4 regions of the Nocardia sp. NPDC057440 genome follow, and region 2 is predicted to be linked to each of the others. Evidence: riboswitches for the same ligand, from Rfam matches in the RefSeq annotation. Region 2 holds a riboswitch; each other region holds the start of a gene.

Region 1 (3,962 bases), on a different contig from region 2:
CGGTCGGCCACCCCACCAACCTGCCGACCTGGGTCGATACCGCACTCTCCGAGCATCGCGAGCTGTGGGCCGCGGGCGGTCATCCGGACACCGTATTCCGCACGTCTTTTCGCGAACTGGTGCGGATCACCGCCGGACTTCCGATCGACGTGGACTGAATCTCGACCAGCGGCGATCACCCCACGCGAGCAGAGCGGCAGCCGGTGCGAACATCAATCGAACAACGACGTCGGCGCCCACCACCCTCGAACCGGGCGTAGCTTCGTCATGTGACCGAAGCACAACGGCCCGCCACGAATTTCCGGATTCCCGACGATCTGAGCGGCATCACCGCCGAGCAATACCGCGCCTCTATGCGCCACTATCCCGCGGGCGTCACGGTCGTCACGCTCTGCTCCGAGAACGGCCCGGTCGGCTTCACCGCGACATCCTTCGCGTCTTTGTCGCTGAAACCCCCGCTGGTCTCCTTCAACATCGCACACACTTCCTCGAGCATCGCCGCCCTGCTGAAGGCCGATTCGGTGGTCATCCACTTCCTCGGTGAACACCAGCACCACCTGGCCCAGCGCTTCGCGCGCGCCGCGGAGGAACGTTTCACCGACCGCTCGCTGTGGACCACCCTCGACACCGGCGAGCCGGTCCTGCACGGCACCCCCATCTGGGTCCGCGCCGTCATCCAACAGCTCATCCCCATCGGCGACCACACCCTCGCCGTCGGCCTGGTCACCCGCGTCCACGACAACACCGATGAAAAACCGGCCGCCGCGCCGCTGCTCTATTACAACGGCCGCTACCACCGCCCGAGCGCCCTCGGCGAATGAGCCCGGTTACCCGGCCTCCCGCGCGCTGAGGGTCGCGGACAACCACACAAAGACCGGTCAGCCGATGCTGCAGGGTGCGGCGCCGCCGGTGGTATCGAGGCTGGTGAAAGGGCGGGTTTCGGGGGTGGGGTTCCAGAGGCCATCGGTGGCGGCGTAGTTCCAGGTGGCGCCGGATTCGACGAGGGTGGCGACGGCGTCGACGAGGCGGTCGACGTCGGCGGAGCTGGTGCCGAGGCCGATGCTGGCGCGCAGTGCGCCGTCGAGACCGAGGCGGGCCAGTAGCGGGTGAGCGCAGAAGCGGCCGTCGCGGATGCCGATGCCGTGTTCGGCGGAGAGATAGGCGGCGACGTGGCCGGGGGCGAAGCCGTCCAGGGTGAAGGCGACGATGCCGACGGTGTCGGGGCTGTCGTCCCAGATGCGCAGCAGGTCGACGCCGGGGATGGCGGAAAGGCCGACGCGGAGTCGGTCGGCGAGCAGACGTTCGTGGGTGGCGAGGGTTTCGGGATCGATCGCACAGAGCGCCTCACAGGCGGCGGCGAGCGCGGCCGCACCGAGGACGTTCGGGGAGCCTGCTTCGTGCCGCTGCGGCGCGGGGGCCCAGTCGGCGCCCGTGGTGGTGACCTCGCGCACCGCGCCACCGCCTGCCAGGTACGGATCGGCGGCATCCAGCCAATCGCGGCGCCCGACCAGCACACCCGCGCCGTACGGCGCGTACAGCTTGTGCCCGGAGCAGGCGAGGTAGTCGATGCCGCTGTCGCGCAGGCTGATTCGGCGATGCGGAGCCAGCTGCGCGGCGTCGACCAGGATGCGCGCGCCGCACTGGTGTGCGATGGTGGCCAGCCGCTCCAACGGCAGCACCTCGCCGGTGACGTTGGAAGCCCCGGTGACCGCGAGCAGCGCGGCGGGCTTGCTGCACAGTTCGGCGATCAGCAGCCGGATAGTCTCGGCCACAGTGTCCGCGGCCCGAACTACGCGGCGGCCATTGCGCGTCCACGCCAGGAAGTTGGCGTGGTGCTCGATATCCAGCACCACGGTGTCGCCGGGCACGCACGCGGCGAGCAGGTTCAGCGCGTCGGTGGTATTGCGAGTGAACACCACCACTTGGTCGTCGTCGGCATCGAGGAACCTGGACACCGAACCGCGAGCCGCCTCGTAGCACTCGGTGGAGATCCGCGAGGCGTAGCCCGCACCGCGGTGCACGCTCGCGTAGAACGGCAACAGCTGCTGCACCCGGTCGGTGACCTGCGCCAATGCCGGTGCGCTCGCGGCGTAGTCGAAGTTCGCGTAGGTGGTCGTTCCGCCCTGGACGAGCGGCACAAGGAGGTCGCCGCCGGAAACCCGGGCGAGGGCGGCACAGGTCTGATCCACAACAACAGTCATCACGAAATCCCGTCGGTCATGGGACCCGGAACCAAGGGGTGTACGAGTCCGCGCTTGCCGCGCCCGGTCGGGCGGCGGCCAGGTCGTCACCTGGAGCACCCCACCGCGGAGGAGGGTTGCCGACCAGCTAGCCAGGGCTTGATGCTGGTACTCATGACCTGCACCGAGATTGGCAGACCGCACCGGCCGCTGTCAACCGGAATCGAAAACACGACGCCCGCGGCCAAGGCCCGGCGAGCATGGTCTCGGCCGGTCGAAACCGGTTGCGCGATGTCGTGATGTGCGGTCCCATCGGTGGGTGACGCTTTCCCTGCTGCTCAGTTTCGTCGGCCTGTGCGTACTGCTGTCGATCACGCCCGGCCCCGATTCGTTCCTGGTGCTGCGCTTCTCGATGGTGGACGCGCGACCCGGGATCGCGGCGGCGCTCGGGTCGGCGCTCGGCGGCATCGTGTGGGCCGTTGTGGTCGCGGCGGGCGTCGCCGCCCTGCTGGAGCAGTCGGCGACGGCCTATCGCGCGCTCAAGATCGTCGGCGGAATCTACTTGGTGTACTTGGGAGTTCGTGCGCTGATCGATCACCGGCGACAGCGGCGTGCCGCCCTCGACCCGACCGAAGCGGTTACCGCGCAGGCGAATTCCGGTTCCCCCGCATCGATTCGCTCGGCATTCGCCGCAGGGCTGGTGTCGTGCATGTTCAACCCGAAGGTCGGCCTGTTCTACCTGGCCGTGCTGCCCCAGTTCCTCACCGATGTCACCTTCGCCAACACCCTCGCCCTCGGCGCGGTCGAATCGAGCATCGCCGCGGTGGAGATGGTGCTGCTCGCGATCGCCGCCTCGCGCGCCGTGGCGATACTGCGCAAGCCGAAGGTCCGCGATCGCCTGGAGCAGGCGAGCGCGGCCGTCCTCGCGGCCCTCGGCATCGGCACCGCGGCCTCCGCCGCCTAGGTCACCCTTTTTCCTTGCGCCACAGCAGGATCGAGGCAACGAGCGCGACAGCTCCCACCCCGGTGAGCCACCAGAACGACCGCTGGAAACTCACATCGACGGACGCACCCGCCGCGGCCGTGCGGTAGAGGACGACCGCCATCAACGCCGCACCGACAGCGCCGCCCACCCGCTGCAAGATATTCACGAACGACGCGGCATCCGGGAGCTGCTCGCGACCCACCGCCGCATAGGCCGCCGCCACGACGGGCACTCCGGTCAGCCCCGCCGCCATACCCCTGACCAGCAATAACGCCTGCACCAGCACGGAATTCAACGAGGCGTCCGACAGTGCGAACGGCACTGTGGTCGCGATGATCAGCGCATTGCCCGCCACCGCCACGACACCACCGCCGTAGCGGTCGGTCAGCCGTCCCGCGACAGGCAGCGCGACGATGCCGCCGAGACCGAACGTGAGCAGCGACAGCCCCGTCGCGATCAACCCTTTGCCATGCAGTAACTGGAAGTACAAGGGCAGCAACAGCATCGTCCCGAACATCGCCACGCCGGCGAAGAAGTTGGCCACGTTCGCGGTAGCGAAGATCGTAGTGCGGAACAAGCCGATATCGAGGACCTTCGGCCCGCGGCCGCGTACCGAGCGCAGCACGAAGCCACCGAGCGCCACCGCACCGGCCAGCACGGGAACCCACACCGACACCGCCGAAAGCCGGCCTCGGCTGCCGAATTCGCCGAGCCCGTAGACCAGTAGCGACAGCCCGGTCCCGATCAGCACGAACCCCGCGACATCGAATGGCTCGCCGCGGCCGCGCACGTCCTCG
Region 2 (3,962 bases):
CAGGAACAGGAACATCGCGAACATCGCGATCGGGATGAGCAGCGCGGCGAGGAAAGCGCCGCCGCGGTTGATCTCACCCGGAATATGCAGCGGCAGCAGCGGATTCGAGGAACGACGCTCGATCGCGACGAATGCGACCAGCAGCGCGACACCCGCGACGAGCAGCCCGAGGGTGCTGCCGGCCAGCCAGCCGTCGTCGGCGGCGCGACTGAAGCCGTACACGATCGCGATCAGGCCGAGCGTCACGGTGACGGCGCCGGGCACGTCGTAACCGCCGGTCCGCGGGGCCGGTATGTCCTTCACCACAAAGGCCAGTGCGCCGACCAGAGCGAGGATGGCGATCGGGGTGTTCACCAGCAGGCACCAGCGCCACGAGGCGTACTCGGTGAGCGCGCCGCCCGCGATCAGCCCGAGCGCGGCCCCGCCCGCGGAGATTCCGGCGAAGACACCGAACGCGGTCGCGCGCTCTTTGGCCTCGGTGAAAGTCACCGAGAGCAGCGAAAGTGCCGCCGGCGCAAGCAAAGCCGCGAACGCGCCCTGCAGCGCGCGGCCGGCGAAGAGCTCCGCGCCGTTCTGCGCGAGACCCGCGAGCGCGGAGGCCGCAGCGAATCCCACGAGACCGACGAGGAAGATCCGACGCCTGCCGAGGTAGTCGGCGAGCCGGCCGCCGAGCAACAGCAGACCGCCGAAGATCAGCGTGTAGGCGGTGAGCATCCATTGCCTGTTGCCATCACTGATGTCGAGATCACGTTGTGCGAACGGCAGCGAGATGGTCACGATGGTGGCATCCAGCACCACCATGAGCTGGGCCAATGCGATCACCCCCAGGGCCCACCAGCGCGCCGAACTGCCTTGTTTTTCCGGAACGTCTACCGCTGTCGCAGTCTCGGTCACCTTGATCTCCTTGGAACTCGAAGTCGTGCTGCCATCCTGTCATTGTCGGACATTTGTCGTCAAGGGAAAAATGTCGCAATCAGACATTTGACTGCTAACGACACGAAAAGTCCCGGTTGCGATACAGTGGAAGGATGCTCGAGTCATCAACGTCGACCGGCGCGAGTGCCGCAGCGGACGCCCCTGTCGGCGCCGAGCCGAACCAGGACCACACCGCGAATCCGGTGCCTGCCGGCCTGCGTGAGCGCAAGAAGCAGCAGACCCGGTTGCGCATCATCGAGGTCGGACTCGACCTCTGCGACGCACATGGTTTCGATGCCACCACCGTCGAGCAGATCGCCAATGCCGCCGACGTCTCGCCCCGCACGATCAACCGGTATTTCGACAGCAAAGAGGACATCATCCTCGGGCCGATCAAGGACTTCGGCCGCACCGTCGCCGAGACCCTGCGCGGGCTCCCGGTCACCGGCAACGAGCTGCGCGCGCTGCGTGAGGCTTTCCTGCGGACCATCGACCAGGCGATAGATGGAAATGACAGGCTGCTGTCGTTCCGGCAGTTCCAGCAAATGCAGCGGATCCTGCGCAGCAGTCCGTCGGTCAGTGCGCGCAGCCTCGAGCACGCCGACAACAAGACCGCCGCTATCGCCGAAGTGCTCGCCGAACGACTCCACACCGAGCCCGATGCGTTGCAGGTGCGGCTGATCGTCGGAACCTGGCAGCTGATCGGGCAGCTCGGGATGGAATGTTCGGTCGACATCTTCGACGAAGGCGACCCGGCGGCGGCGGCCTTGGCCGGCCGCACCGCGTTCCTCTCCACCTTCGACGAGTTCGTGCGCATCTGCTGCGTCCCGCTGGCCACCGAAACCCGGTGAGTTTTCGACGACGATTTCGATCGTCGACCGACCGCCAGCTATGATGCCGGTCAGGTCATGAGTGCCAGCGCGAAGCCCCGGCTTGCTGGACGGCAACCCTCCAGCAGCGGTGGGGTGCTCCGGGTGATGACCGGGCTCTCGAAAGTCGAGAGCAAGCGCGCACTTCAGGAGGTACCCCCAATGTGTTGTTGTCCGTCGCCCACATCCCATTAGCAAGTAGTTCTGGCGAACAACCCCTTTGGAGCAAGACATGAGTGACCCCATCGCGTCCGCGGCCGATATCGATCCGATCGCATCCGATCCGACGCAGTGGTCCTTCGAGACCAAGCAGGTCCACGCGGGGCAGGCCCCGGACGAGACCACCGGCGCCCGCGCCCTCCCGATCTACCAGACCACCTCCTACGCCTTCCGTGACACCGATCACGCGGCCGCGTTGTTCGGCCTCGCCGAGCCGGGCAACATCTACACCAGGATCATGAACCCGACCCAGGACGTGGTCGAGCAGCGCATCGCCGCCCTGGAGGGTGGCGTCGCCGCGCTGTTGCTGGCCTCGGGACAGGCCGCGGAGACCTACGCGATCCTCAACCTGGCCTCGGCGGGCGATCACATCGTGTCCAGTCCGCACCTCTACGGCGGCACCTACAACCTCTTCCATTACTCGCTGCCCAAGCTCGGCATCGAGGTCTCCTTCGTGGAGGACCCCGACGACCTGGAGCAGTGGCGTGCGGCCATCCGGCCGAACACCAAGGCGTTCTACGGCGAGACCATCGCCAACCCGAGCAGCGCCATCTTCGACATCCCGGGGATCTCCGCGATCGCGCACGCCAACGGACTGCCGCTGATCGTGGACAACACGGTCGCCACCCCGTACCTGATCCAGCCGCTCGCGCACGGCGCCGACATCGTCGTGCACTCGGCGACCAAGTACCTGGGCGGCCATGGCACTGCGGTCGCGGGCGTGATCGTCGACGGCGGCACGTTCGACTGGACCGTGGTCGACGAGCAGGGCGAGCCGCGGTTCCCCGGTTTCACCACACCGGACCCGAGCTACCACGGTGCGGTGTTCGCCGACCTCGGCGCACCCGCGTACGCGCTGAAGGCGCGCGTGCAGCTGCTGCGCGACCTGGGTGCCGCGGTGTCGCCGTTCAACGCCTTCCTGATCAGCCAGGGCGTCGAGACGCTGAGCCTGCGCCTGGAGCGTCACGTCGCCAATGCTCAGGCGGTGGCCGAGTTCCTGACCGGCCTGCCCGCCGTCGAAACGGTGTACTACGCGGGCCTGCCGTCCTCGCCGTGGCACGAGCGCGCTAAGCAGCTCGCGCCGAAGGGGCCGGGCGCGATTGTCGCGTTCGAGCTCAGCGGTGGTGTCGATGCGGGCAAGAAGTTCGTGGACGCATTAGCCCTGCACAGCCATGTCGCTAACATCGGTGATGTGCGTTCTCTCGTAATCCATCCCGCGTCGACCACGCACTCGCAGCTGACACCCGAGGAGCAGTTGGCCTCCGGCGTCACGCCGGGGCTGGTTCGGCTGGCGGTGGGCATCGAGGGAATCGACGACATCCTCGCCGATCTGCGAGCCGGTTTCGCGGCGGCGGCGACGTGACCGTGGGCGCCGAACCGAGTGTCGTGCGACCCGCCTCGGCGGTGGCCCTGCCACCGCCGGACGGGCGGCTCGGCATGGTCGCCATCGGGGACGTGCGGCTGGAGAACGGCGCTGTGGTCCAGGACGTACACCTCGCCGTGCAGCGCTGGGGTGAGCTCTCCCCCACGCTGGACAACGTGGTGCTGGTCGAGCACGCGCTGACCGGCGACTCACATGTGATCGGACGCCCGGACGACATCCATCCGCTACCGGGATGGTGGGACGGCATGGTCGGTCCCGGCGCGCCGATCGACACCGACGAGTGGTGTGTCATCGCGACGAACGTGCTCGGCGGCTGCATGGGAAGCACCGGGCCCACCTCGCTGGCTCCGGACGGAAAGCCTTGGGGCGCACGGTTTCCGGAGATTTCGATCCGCGATCAGGTGAGCGCGGAAGTGGCACTGATGGATCTGCTCGGCATCGAAACGCTGGCCGCGGTCGTCGGCGGGTCGATGGGCGGCATGCGGGTGCTGGAGTGGATGGTCGGCGCCCCGAATCGGGTCGGCGCCGCACTGGTGCTCGCCGTCGGCGCGCGCGCCACCGCCGACCAGATCGGC
Region 3 (3,962 bases), on a different contig from region 2:
CGGCCGCGGTGACGGCATCACCGCACAGCGCGGCCCGGATACCGGCCACCTTGTTCGCGGCGATCGAGGCACCGGTTCCGGTCCAGCAGCAGACGATGCCCTGCTCGGCTCGCCCCTCGGCGACATCACGCGCGGCCGCCGCACTGGCCCAGGCCCAGTCGTCGCGCTCCATCTCGGAAAGCGCCCCGTGCGCGAGCGTCTCCAGCCCGCGCCGATGCAGCTCCTCGATCAGTTCCTTCGCCACTCCCACACGCTCGTCCGCTGCCACCGAGATCCGCATACGTCCAGGGTAGGCACGCGGCGCCGCCGCGGGTCGCCGAACGGGACATCGCTGTGCTCGTTACTCGACGATGTCCCGCTCGCGGCGCGGGACGCACTAGCTGAGCGCGTGGTCCAGGTCGTCGAGAAGGTCTTCTACGTCCTCGAGGCCCACCGAGATACGGACGACGCCGTCGGTGAGACCGATGGTCGCGCGACCTTCCGGGCCCATCGCGCGGTGGGTGGTGGTGGCCGGGTGGGTGATGAGGGTCTTGGAGTCGCCGAGGTTGTTGGAGATGTCGACGATGCGCAGGCGGTTGAGCACCTCGAAGGCACGCTTCTTGCCTTCATCCGCAGGCGCGTTCAGCTCGAAGGTGACCACCGTGCCGCCGCCGCTCATCTGGCTCACGGCCAGCGCGTGCTGCGGATGTGATTCCAGGAAGGGGTATTTCACCCAGCCGACGGACTTGTTGCCCTCGAGGAACTGAGCGACGCGCAGCGCGGATTCGGTGGAATGACGCACCCGCAGCGGCATCGTCTCCAAGCCCTTGAGCAGGGTCCACGCATTGAACGGGCTCAATGCGGGGCCGGTGTGGCGCATCAGATTCTTCACCGGGCCGTCGATGTAGTCCTGCGGACCGAGAATCGCGCCGCCGAGCACCCGGCCCTGGCCGTCGATGTGCTTGGTGCCGGAATACACCAGGACGTCGGCGCCGAGTTCGAAGCCGCGCTGCAGCAGCGGTGTGGCGAAGACGTTGTCCAGCACCACTTTCGCGCCCGCGGCGTGGGCGAGTTCGGTGACCCGGCGCACGTCCACCAGCGTCTGCATCGGGTTGGCAGGCGTCTCGAAGAACACCGCCTGGGTGGGCACCGAGAGTGCCTGCTCCCACTGATCGAGGTCGTCGCCGTCGACGAAGACGGTTTCGATTCCCCAGCGCGGCAGAATCTCGTTGCACACCACGAAGCAGGAGCCGAACAGGCTGCGCGCGGCGACAAGCCGGTCACCGGCGCCGAGTAGCGCGCCGAGCGCGGTGAAGACGGCGGACATGCCGCTCGCCGTGGCGAAGCAGGCTTCGGCGCCGTCCATCAGCCGCAGCCGCTCCTCGAACATGGCGACCGTCGGGTTGCCGTAGCGGGAGTAGACGAAATGTTCGACATCGCCGGTGAACGCGGCCTCAGCGGCCTCGGCGCTCTCGTAGACGAAGCCGGAGGTCAGATACAGCGCTTCGGCCGTCTCCTCGAACCCCGAGCGCCGCAAGCCACCGCGCACGCCGAGGGTCGCCGGGCCGACGCCATCGGGCAGCGGCTTGTCGAAGGAGCCGCCGGTGATCACGACTGCCGCCACGGGAGGCCGATGGCGCGCCAGCCGGAGCCGCCACGATGACCGGTCGCGTCGAGGCCGCCCTCGAAGCCATCCAGCACGTTGTAGGACGGTCCGATCCCGACCCCGGTCGCGGTGTTCGCGGCATGCGCGGAACGCTGGCCGGAGCGACACAGGAACACGACGGGGGCCTCCGGGTCGCGGCCGTCGAGCGCCTGGGTCAGCTGCTCGACGAACGCGCCATTGCGGGTGCCGGTGCCGTCGACCCACTCGATCAGCACCGTCGGGCGCTCGATCGATGTGGTGTCGGGAACTCCGACGAAGCGCCATTCGCCTTCGGTGCGCACGTCCACCAGGACGGCTTCCGGGTTGTCCCGCAGTAATTCCCACGCCTGCTGCGGGGTGATGTCACCGGCATAACTCATGTGGACCTCCTGTGAATCCGCTCTTGCCGCACCTTGGTTTCGGGTGCGCGGCCAGGTCGTCACCCGGAGCACCCCGCCGCGGAGGAGGGTTGCCGACCAGCAAGCCGGGGCTTGACGCTGATTCTCATGACCTGGTTCTGAGATTGCCTGGGCGGGGGTCACCCTGTCAAACCCCAGTTCACGACGTGGGACGGTCAACCGCAGATGAGCCAGCCGTCGCCCGATCGCGTCAGATTCCAGGTCGCCGTGGCTGCCTTGCCATTGACCTCGGTGGTGACTGTCGCCTTCGCCCGGTCACCGTCGACCATCGGATTCTCGATTTTTGTTATCTCGACGGTCTTTCCGGTTTCGAGGCCACCGAGCTGCGCGGCCAGCGACGACTTGCCCTCGTCGAATCCATCGCACGCCACACCCGGCGGCGGCGTGAGGTCGCTGTGGCCGCGAGCGTCGGCGTAGTTGCGGACCGCCGCCGCGATGCGGTCCGCTTCTGTGACATTTTTCTCAGCCGGTGACAGCAACCCGCCGAGCACGATCCCGACGACCACGATGACCGCCACCACCGCCGCCGCGATGAACGGCCACGGGGTGCGGGAGTCGGTCTGGTCGACCTCGATTACATCGTCGCCGTCGGTGCCTCGCTGATCGGTCATGTCCACGATGATCCCTGGTCGGCGGGGTTATCGAGCGCCCGCCCCCGAACTCGACGACACGCCGCGGAGGATCTCGTGCGCACAGCGGTTACCCCGGAGCACACCGTGGGTAAGCAACGAGAGGCAGGCCGTCCTGGCCGCGGGCCGGTCACCGCACCGGCGCGGGCTGCCGGGCGGACCACCGATAGAATCGCGAGACTGCGGCCTGCTGTCATAGCTGATATGACAGCGAGTCGGCACCAGTGTCCGCACATCAGGTGCAACCACAGCGGCGCGTCGAGTTAGCCTAGGCTAAGACCGACGCCATTAATTGTTTTCGACCTTAAGGGTGCGCGTAAGAGATGACCGAACAGAGTGCAGCGACCCGCCCGCTCCGCATCGCGATCGTGGGCGCAGGGCCGGCCGGCATCTACGCCGCCGACGCATTGATGAAGTCCGATGCCGAAGTGTCGATCGATTTGTTCGAGCGCATGCCTGCTCCGTTCGGGCTGATCCGCTACGGCGTCGCGCCCGACCATCCGCGCATCAAGGGCATCATCACCGCCCTGCACAAGGTGCTCGACAAGCCACAGGTGCGCCTGCTCGGCAACATCGACTACGGCACCGACATCACTCTCGACGACCTGCGCACCTTCTATGACGCGGTCATCTTCTCCACCGGCGCCAACGCCGACCGCGCCCTGGACATCCCCGGCATCGGTCTCGACGGCAGTTACGGCGCGGCGGACTTCGTGTCCTGGTACGACGGACACCCCGATGTGCCGCGCACCTGGCCGCTGGAGGCCGAGAAGGTCGCCGTCCTCGGTGTCGGCAACGTGGCGCTCGACGTGGCGCGGGTGCTCGCCAAGACCGGCGACGAACTGCTGCCCACCGAGATACCGCCGAACGTTCACGCTGGACTGAAAGCCAACAAGGCGGTCGAGGTCCACGTGTTCGGCCGCCGCGGCCCCGCGCAGGCGAAGTTCACCCCGCTGGAGCTGCGCGAGCTGGACCACTCCCCGACCATCGAGGTCATCGTCGATCCCGAAGACATCGACTACGACGAGGGCTCCGAGGCCGCGCGCAGGCACTCCAAGCAGGTCGACATGATCGCCAACACCCTCGAGCAGTGGGCCATCCGCGACGCGGGCAACCGTCCGCACAAGCTGTTCCTGCACTTCTTCGAGTCCCCTTCGGAGATCATCGGCGAGAACGGCCAGGTCGTCGGCTTGCGCACCGAGCGAACCCAGCTCGATGGCACCGGAAACGTCAAGGGCACCGGCGTGTACCGGGACTGGGACGTCCAGGCCGTCTACCGCGCGGTCGGCT
Region 4 (3,962 bases), on a different contig from region 2:
CGTCGACGAGGTGGAAGGTGAAGACCTTCGCATCGGGGGTGACCTCCCAGCTCTGCGCAAGCCAGGGCTTCAGTTCGCCGGTCTTCGGATCCTGATCGGTCAGCGAATCCACGATCTGACGGCTGACATACAGCGTCTGGTTGGTGCCCGACTGCGCGGGGTCCGAGCAGGTCGGCGCCACCGACAGGCCGTAGCGCAGCGTGCCGCCCGGCTTGGGCGGCCCCGCGTCGGCGCCGGTCCCTGCCGAATCACTGCCGCAGGCGGCGAGACTCGCGGCCGCGGTGACGGCTGCGGCCACGGCCGCGATTCGATAGCGGGGTCGGATCACTGTGTTACTCCAGATGTTTCGGTGCGGACGAGGTCGCCCTGGGAATCGAGGTCGTAGTCGGTGGTGGGTCGGACGGGATGGTCGATGTCCGTGTTCACGGCCAATGGCCTGCTCCGAATCCGTCTGCGCAGTTCCGGGGCGACCGAGGACTGGAACAGCTCGAGGCTGTCTCGGTGCGCAATCGCGGTGCGTCCGTCGCGATCCGCGGCCAGGTGGGTCACCTCGTGGCCGAAGTGCTCGTGCTGACGGCTGACCTTGTCGATCACCTGCTCCGGGCTGCCGACCAACGCCGAACTGCGGGCGAGGAAGTCCGCGAGGGTCTCGAACACCACCGGCAAACCGAGCTTGCGGGCCAGCGTGAGTCGCGCCTCGAAGATCGGCCGGAACACTTCCGCGGCCTCCTGCGAGGTCTTGGCCACGTGGAATCCGGCGGTACCCGCGCCGACCATGGCATCGGCGGGGTCGTGCCCGTAGAACTCCCACCGCTCCCGGTAGTGGCGCACCAGCTCGGCATAAGGCTCGATGGGATTGGTGACATTCGCCGAGAACAGCGGATCACCGTGGCGCGCGGCCAGTTCCACCGAGTCGCGACTCGTCGCGCTGCCGTGCCAGATGCGGATGCGCGGCTGCCACGGCCGCGGCAGCGCCTTGGCCGCACGGAGTTCGGGCCGGAACCGGCCGGACCATGTCACGCTGTCGCTGGCCCAGAGCTCCCGGAACAGCTTGTAGCCTTCACGATTGCGGTCCCACTGATCGTCGGTGGTGACGTGGAACAGCTCCGCCTGCGCACTGCCGTTGCCCTTGCCGATGATCAGTTCCAGTCTGCCGCCGGAGAGGTTGTCCAGCGTCGAGTAGTCCTCGAAAGCGCGCACCGGATCCAGCAGGCTCAGCGTGGTGACCGCGGTGAACAACGAGATGCGCGAGGTGACCGCGGCGATGTGGCTGAGGATCACCGGCGGTGCGGCCGACAGGAACGGATCCTCGTGCCGCTCGCCGACGGCGAACCCGTCGTAGCCGAGCTCTTCGGCGATGCCCGCCTGCTCGATGACATTGCGCAGTCGCTCCCTGGTGCCGGGCAGCCGCCCGGTTATCGGGTCCGGAACCCGGGTGACCAGGGTGAACAGCAGGAATTTCATGCGTGGGCTCCTACCGGGTCGGAGGCGGGATGTGGGGCGGGCAGGTACTTCTCGAAGGGATGCGGGCCGATCTCGTCCGAGGGGATGTCCGGGTCGTAGAGCGCGGTGTAGCCGTGGTTCAGATACAGGGCGACGGCCTCGGGCTGGCGCGGACCCGTGGTCAGGTAGATGCGGCGGTATCCACGCCGTGCGATCTCGGTCTCCAGCTGTGCGATCACGAAGCGCCCGAGTCCCTGCATGCGGTGCTCACGTGCGGTCCAGATGCGTTTCAGCTCGGCGGTGTCGTCGTCGTAGCGTCGGAAAGCGCCGCCTGCCACGGGCTCGCCGTCGCGGGTGACGACCAGCAGCGCACCGTCCGGCGCCGTGAATTCCGCGGCCGGGTATTCGCGCAGCGAGTCGTGCACCGCACCGACGGTCCGGCCGTAGCGCGTGCTGTATTCGACGGCGAGCTCGGCGAGCAGGGGCGTGGCCAACGGATCGTCCTGAGCGACCGCGTGCACACGCAGCTCGGGTGGTGGTGCCGGGGAGAGTCGCCGATTCGAGGAAAATCGCTGTGTCATCGGGCTGTCACGACTTCTTCGGCGGGCCGGGCGGGTTGATCCGCGAGCTGGTCACCGTTTCGGTCTTCAGCCCCCACCGGTCGATGACCTGCTGGTAGGTGCCCGACTGGATGGCGTGGTCGATGGCCTTGTGCACCGCCCCGATCAGCCCGTTGTCCTTCTTGGTGAGCACGCCGATCTCGCCCTGCAGCGCCTCGCCCGCGCCGGAGAAGGTGGCCACGATCTTGGTCTGATCCGCGGTTGCCGCGTGGTAGATCGCGGTGGGGTTGGGTCCGAGCCACGTCCTCGGTCGCGGTGGTTACGGGCGCACCGCCGACGGCAGCGGCTGCGCTGGATGCGATGGACGCACTCATATCGAGGTCCTTCGAAGAAACGAACGAGACCGGCCCCTCATCAGGCGGTCACATCACCCGGCCAGTGACGGGTGCGCGATCTGGCGGCGCGGTCAGTCGCGACAGCTCGCGGCGGTGCGGCGGCACTGGTCGGCATGGCGGCGGCCCCAACGGGTGCTGTGTTGCTCGGTGATCATGTCGGTTTCCTCCATCGTTCCCGGCGGAAGCACCCGCACCCGGCGAGCGGGGGGTTGCTGCGACGTCGACGAGCCAGGTCTCTCGGTCGCTCTGGATGGTGCGGCCCGCGGCGAGCGCGGGCCGTCGAGGGTCTAGCCGAAATAGCATGCGAAGCAGGGGCACTCCAGAACAAGGTTAGGAATCAGCGTGAGCACAGCCCTTGTCCGAGAGGGCCGGTTCCCGCGATCATTGAGCCCGTCGCCATGAGCAGCGCCCACCTCATGGATCCGAAATCGCGGATCGCGAGGGCGTGCGGCGCGCCAGAAAATTGCTAACTTGAAGATTCCCTGCTTAGCGAGTTTGCCGGAGTACCCTGACCTCGATCGTGCCGACGATGAGGAGGTCCGAAGTGACCGTTGTGCGCCGTCTGACCACGCTGACCGCCATCGCGACGAGTACGGCCGCGCTGGCCCTTGCCGGCCCTGCCACCGCTTTCGGCGCTCCGGCGGCTCCCGCCCCGGCTGTCGCCGCTGAGCGCCCCGGTCTCGCCCGGACAGCCGCACCCACCGATCTGTTCGGCGCGTATCAATCGGCGCTCGAAGCGCTGCGCGCCGTCGGCATGGACCCCTTCCTGTATCCCACCGCCGCGGCGTTCTGCTCCGACTCCGGCACCCTCGGCCTGGTCCCCGCCGTCGCGGGCGCTATTCCCGGCCCGTGGCCCAAGACCACGGTGACCATCCCCGGCCTCGACCTCACCGCCGTGAAAGCGGGCCAGACCATGTTCACCTTCGTGCCCTACGGCGTCGCCCCGGACACCTCGACCGTGTCGGGCATGCGCGTCGCGTGGATGAACCTGCGCAACGGGCGCAGCGGCTTCACCTCGATGGGCCCGCTCTCCGACGTCTTCCGCGCCATGGTCCCCGCCGAAGTCCCGGCGGAAATCCGCCCCCTCGCCGAACGCGCGATCCAGGACTTCTTCTTCGCCGCACTCCCGGTCGGCGGCGTCCGCGCCGTCCCGGTCGACACCGGCTCGGGAACCGTGCTCGCCGCCGTCTTCGGTACCGTCCAGAACAACGGCCACTCCTGCTTCTTCCTCCCGACCATCGGTATTAGCGCGGTCCCATAGCCCGGTCGCCCCCGACAATCTCGTCCGGCTTCAACGGGCTCAGGAGCCCGAGACAACACCCTTGCGCGCCCGACGGCAGCCGCACCCGGTGTCGATCCGCACACCCCGTGTCGCAACCGGGCACCCGGTGTAATGGTTGTCCGGGTCCGGGTCCGGGTCCGGGTCCGGGTCCGGCACGGGGTAGGGGACGGGGTCAGGAGTAAGCGCGCTCCGGGGTCCTATGTGGCGGACGCGGGCAGGCAGGTCAGGGAGGGAGCGGGCGGTCTTTCCAGCGCAGGGCGCCGCGTCGATGCCTGCTGCGGG

Evidence for each region. Region 2 has a riboswitch for S-adenosylmethionine ahead of ACFU4Z_RS01055 (bifunctional o-acetylhomoserine/o-acetylserine sulfhydrylase). Riboswitches for the same ligand answer to the same signal wherever they lie in the genome.
Region 1: linked by a shared signal. The riboswitch ahead of ACFU4Z_RS29395 (aminotransferase class V-fold PLP-dependent enzyme) and the one ahead of ACFU4Z_RS01055 (bifunctional o-acetylhomoserine/o-acetylserine sulfhydrylase) in region 2 are both predicted to bind S-adenosylmethionine.
Region 3: linked by a shared signal. The riboswitch ahead of ACFU4Z_RS04950 (rhodanese-like domain-containing protein) and the one ahead of ACFU4Z_RS01055 (bifunctional o-acetylhomoserine/o-acetylserine sulfhydrylase) in region 2 are both predicted to bind S-adenosylmethionine.
Region 4: linked by a shared signal. The riboswitch ahead of ACFU4Z_RS30220 (ABC transporter substrate-binding protein) and the one ahead of ACFU4Z_RS01055 (bifunctional o-acetylhomoserine/o-acetylserine sulfhydrylase) in region 2 are both predicted to bind S-adenosylmethionine.

Annotation. Positions count from the first base shown of each region.
Region 1 covers NZ_JBHVDF010000017.1:124,216-128,177, forward strand. Annotated here, with positions in the region: gene ACFU4Z_RS29385 (YbaK/EbsC family protein) at 1-158, shown strand, start outside; gene ACFU4Z_RS29390 (flavin reductase family protein) at 270-821, shown strand; gene ACFU4Z_RS29395 (aminotransferase class V-fold PLP-dependent enzyme) at 879-2,201, opposite strand; SAM riboswitch class IV at 2,247-2,360, opposite strand; gene ACFU4Z_RS29400 (LysE family translocator) at 2,500-3,144, shown strand; gene ACFU4Z_RS29405 (DHA2 family efflux MFS transporter permease subunit) at 3,146-3,962, opposite strand, start outside.
Region 2 covers NZ_JBHVDF010000001.1:216,347-220,308, forward strand. Annotated here, with positions in the region: gene ACFU4Z_RS01045 (MFS transporter) at 1-894, opposite strand, end outside; gene ACFU4Z_RS01050 (TetR family transcriptional regulator) at 1,029-1,766, shown strand; SAM riboswitch class IV at 1,820-1,930, shown strand; gene ACFU4Z_RS01055 (bifunctional o-acetylhomoserine/o-acetylserine sulfhydrylase) at 2,017-3,366, shown strand; gene ACFU4Z_RS01060 (homoserine O-acetyltransferase) at 3,441-3,962, shown strand, end outside.
Region 3 covers NZ_JBHVDF010000002.1:406,032-409,993, reverse strand. Annotated here, with positions in the region: gene ACFU4Z_RS04960 (RpiB/LacA/LacB family sugar-phosphate isomerase) at 1-280, opposite strand, end outside; gene ACFU4Z_RS04955 (O-succinylhomoserine sulfhydrylase) at 377-1,591, opposite strand; gene ACFU4Z_RS04950 (rhodanese-like domain-containing protein) at 1,588-2,004, opposite strand; SAM riboswitch class IV at 2,019-2,136, opposite strand; gene ACFU4Z_RS04945 (hypothetical protein) at 2,199-2,654, opposite strand; gene ACFU4Z_RS04940 (FAD-dependent oxidoreductase) at 2,996-3,962, shown strand, end outside.
Region 4 covers NZ_JBHVDF010000018.1:145,587-149,548, forward strand. Annotated here, with positions in the region: gene ACFU4Z_RS30205 (ABC transporter substrate-binding protein) at 1-328, opposite strand, end outside; gene ACFU4Z_RS30210 (LLM class flavin-dependent oxidoreductase) at 325-1,464, opposite strand; gene ACFU4Z_RS30215 (GNAT family N-acetyltransferase) at 1,461-2,024, opposite strand; partial or broken gene ACFU4Z_RS30220 (ABC transporter substrate-binding protein) at 2,032-2,304, opposite strand; SAM riboswitch class I at 2,562-2,655, opposite strand; gene ACFU4Z_RS30225 (hypothetical protein) at 2,943-3,659, shown strand; gene ACFU4Z_RS30230 (glycosyltransferase) at 3,904-3,962, opposite strand, start outside.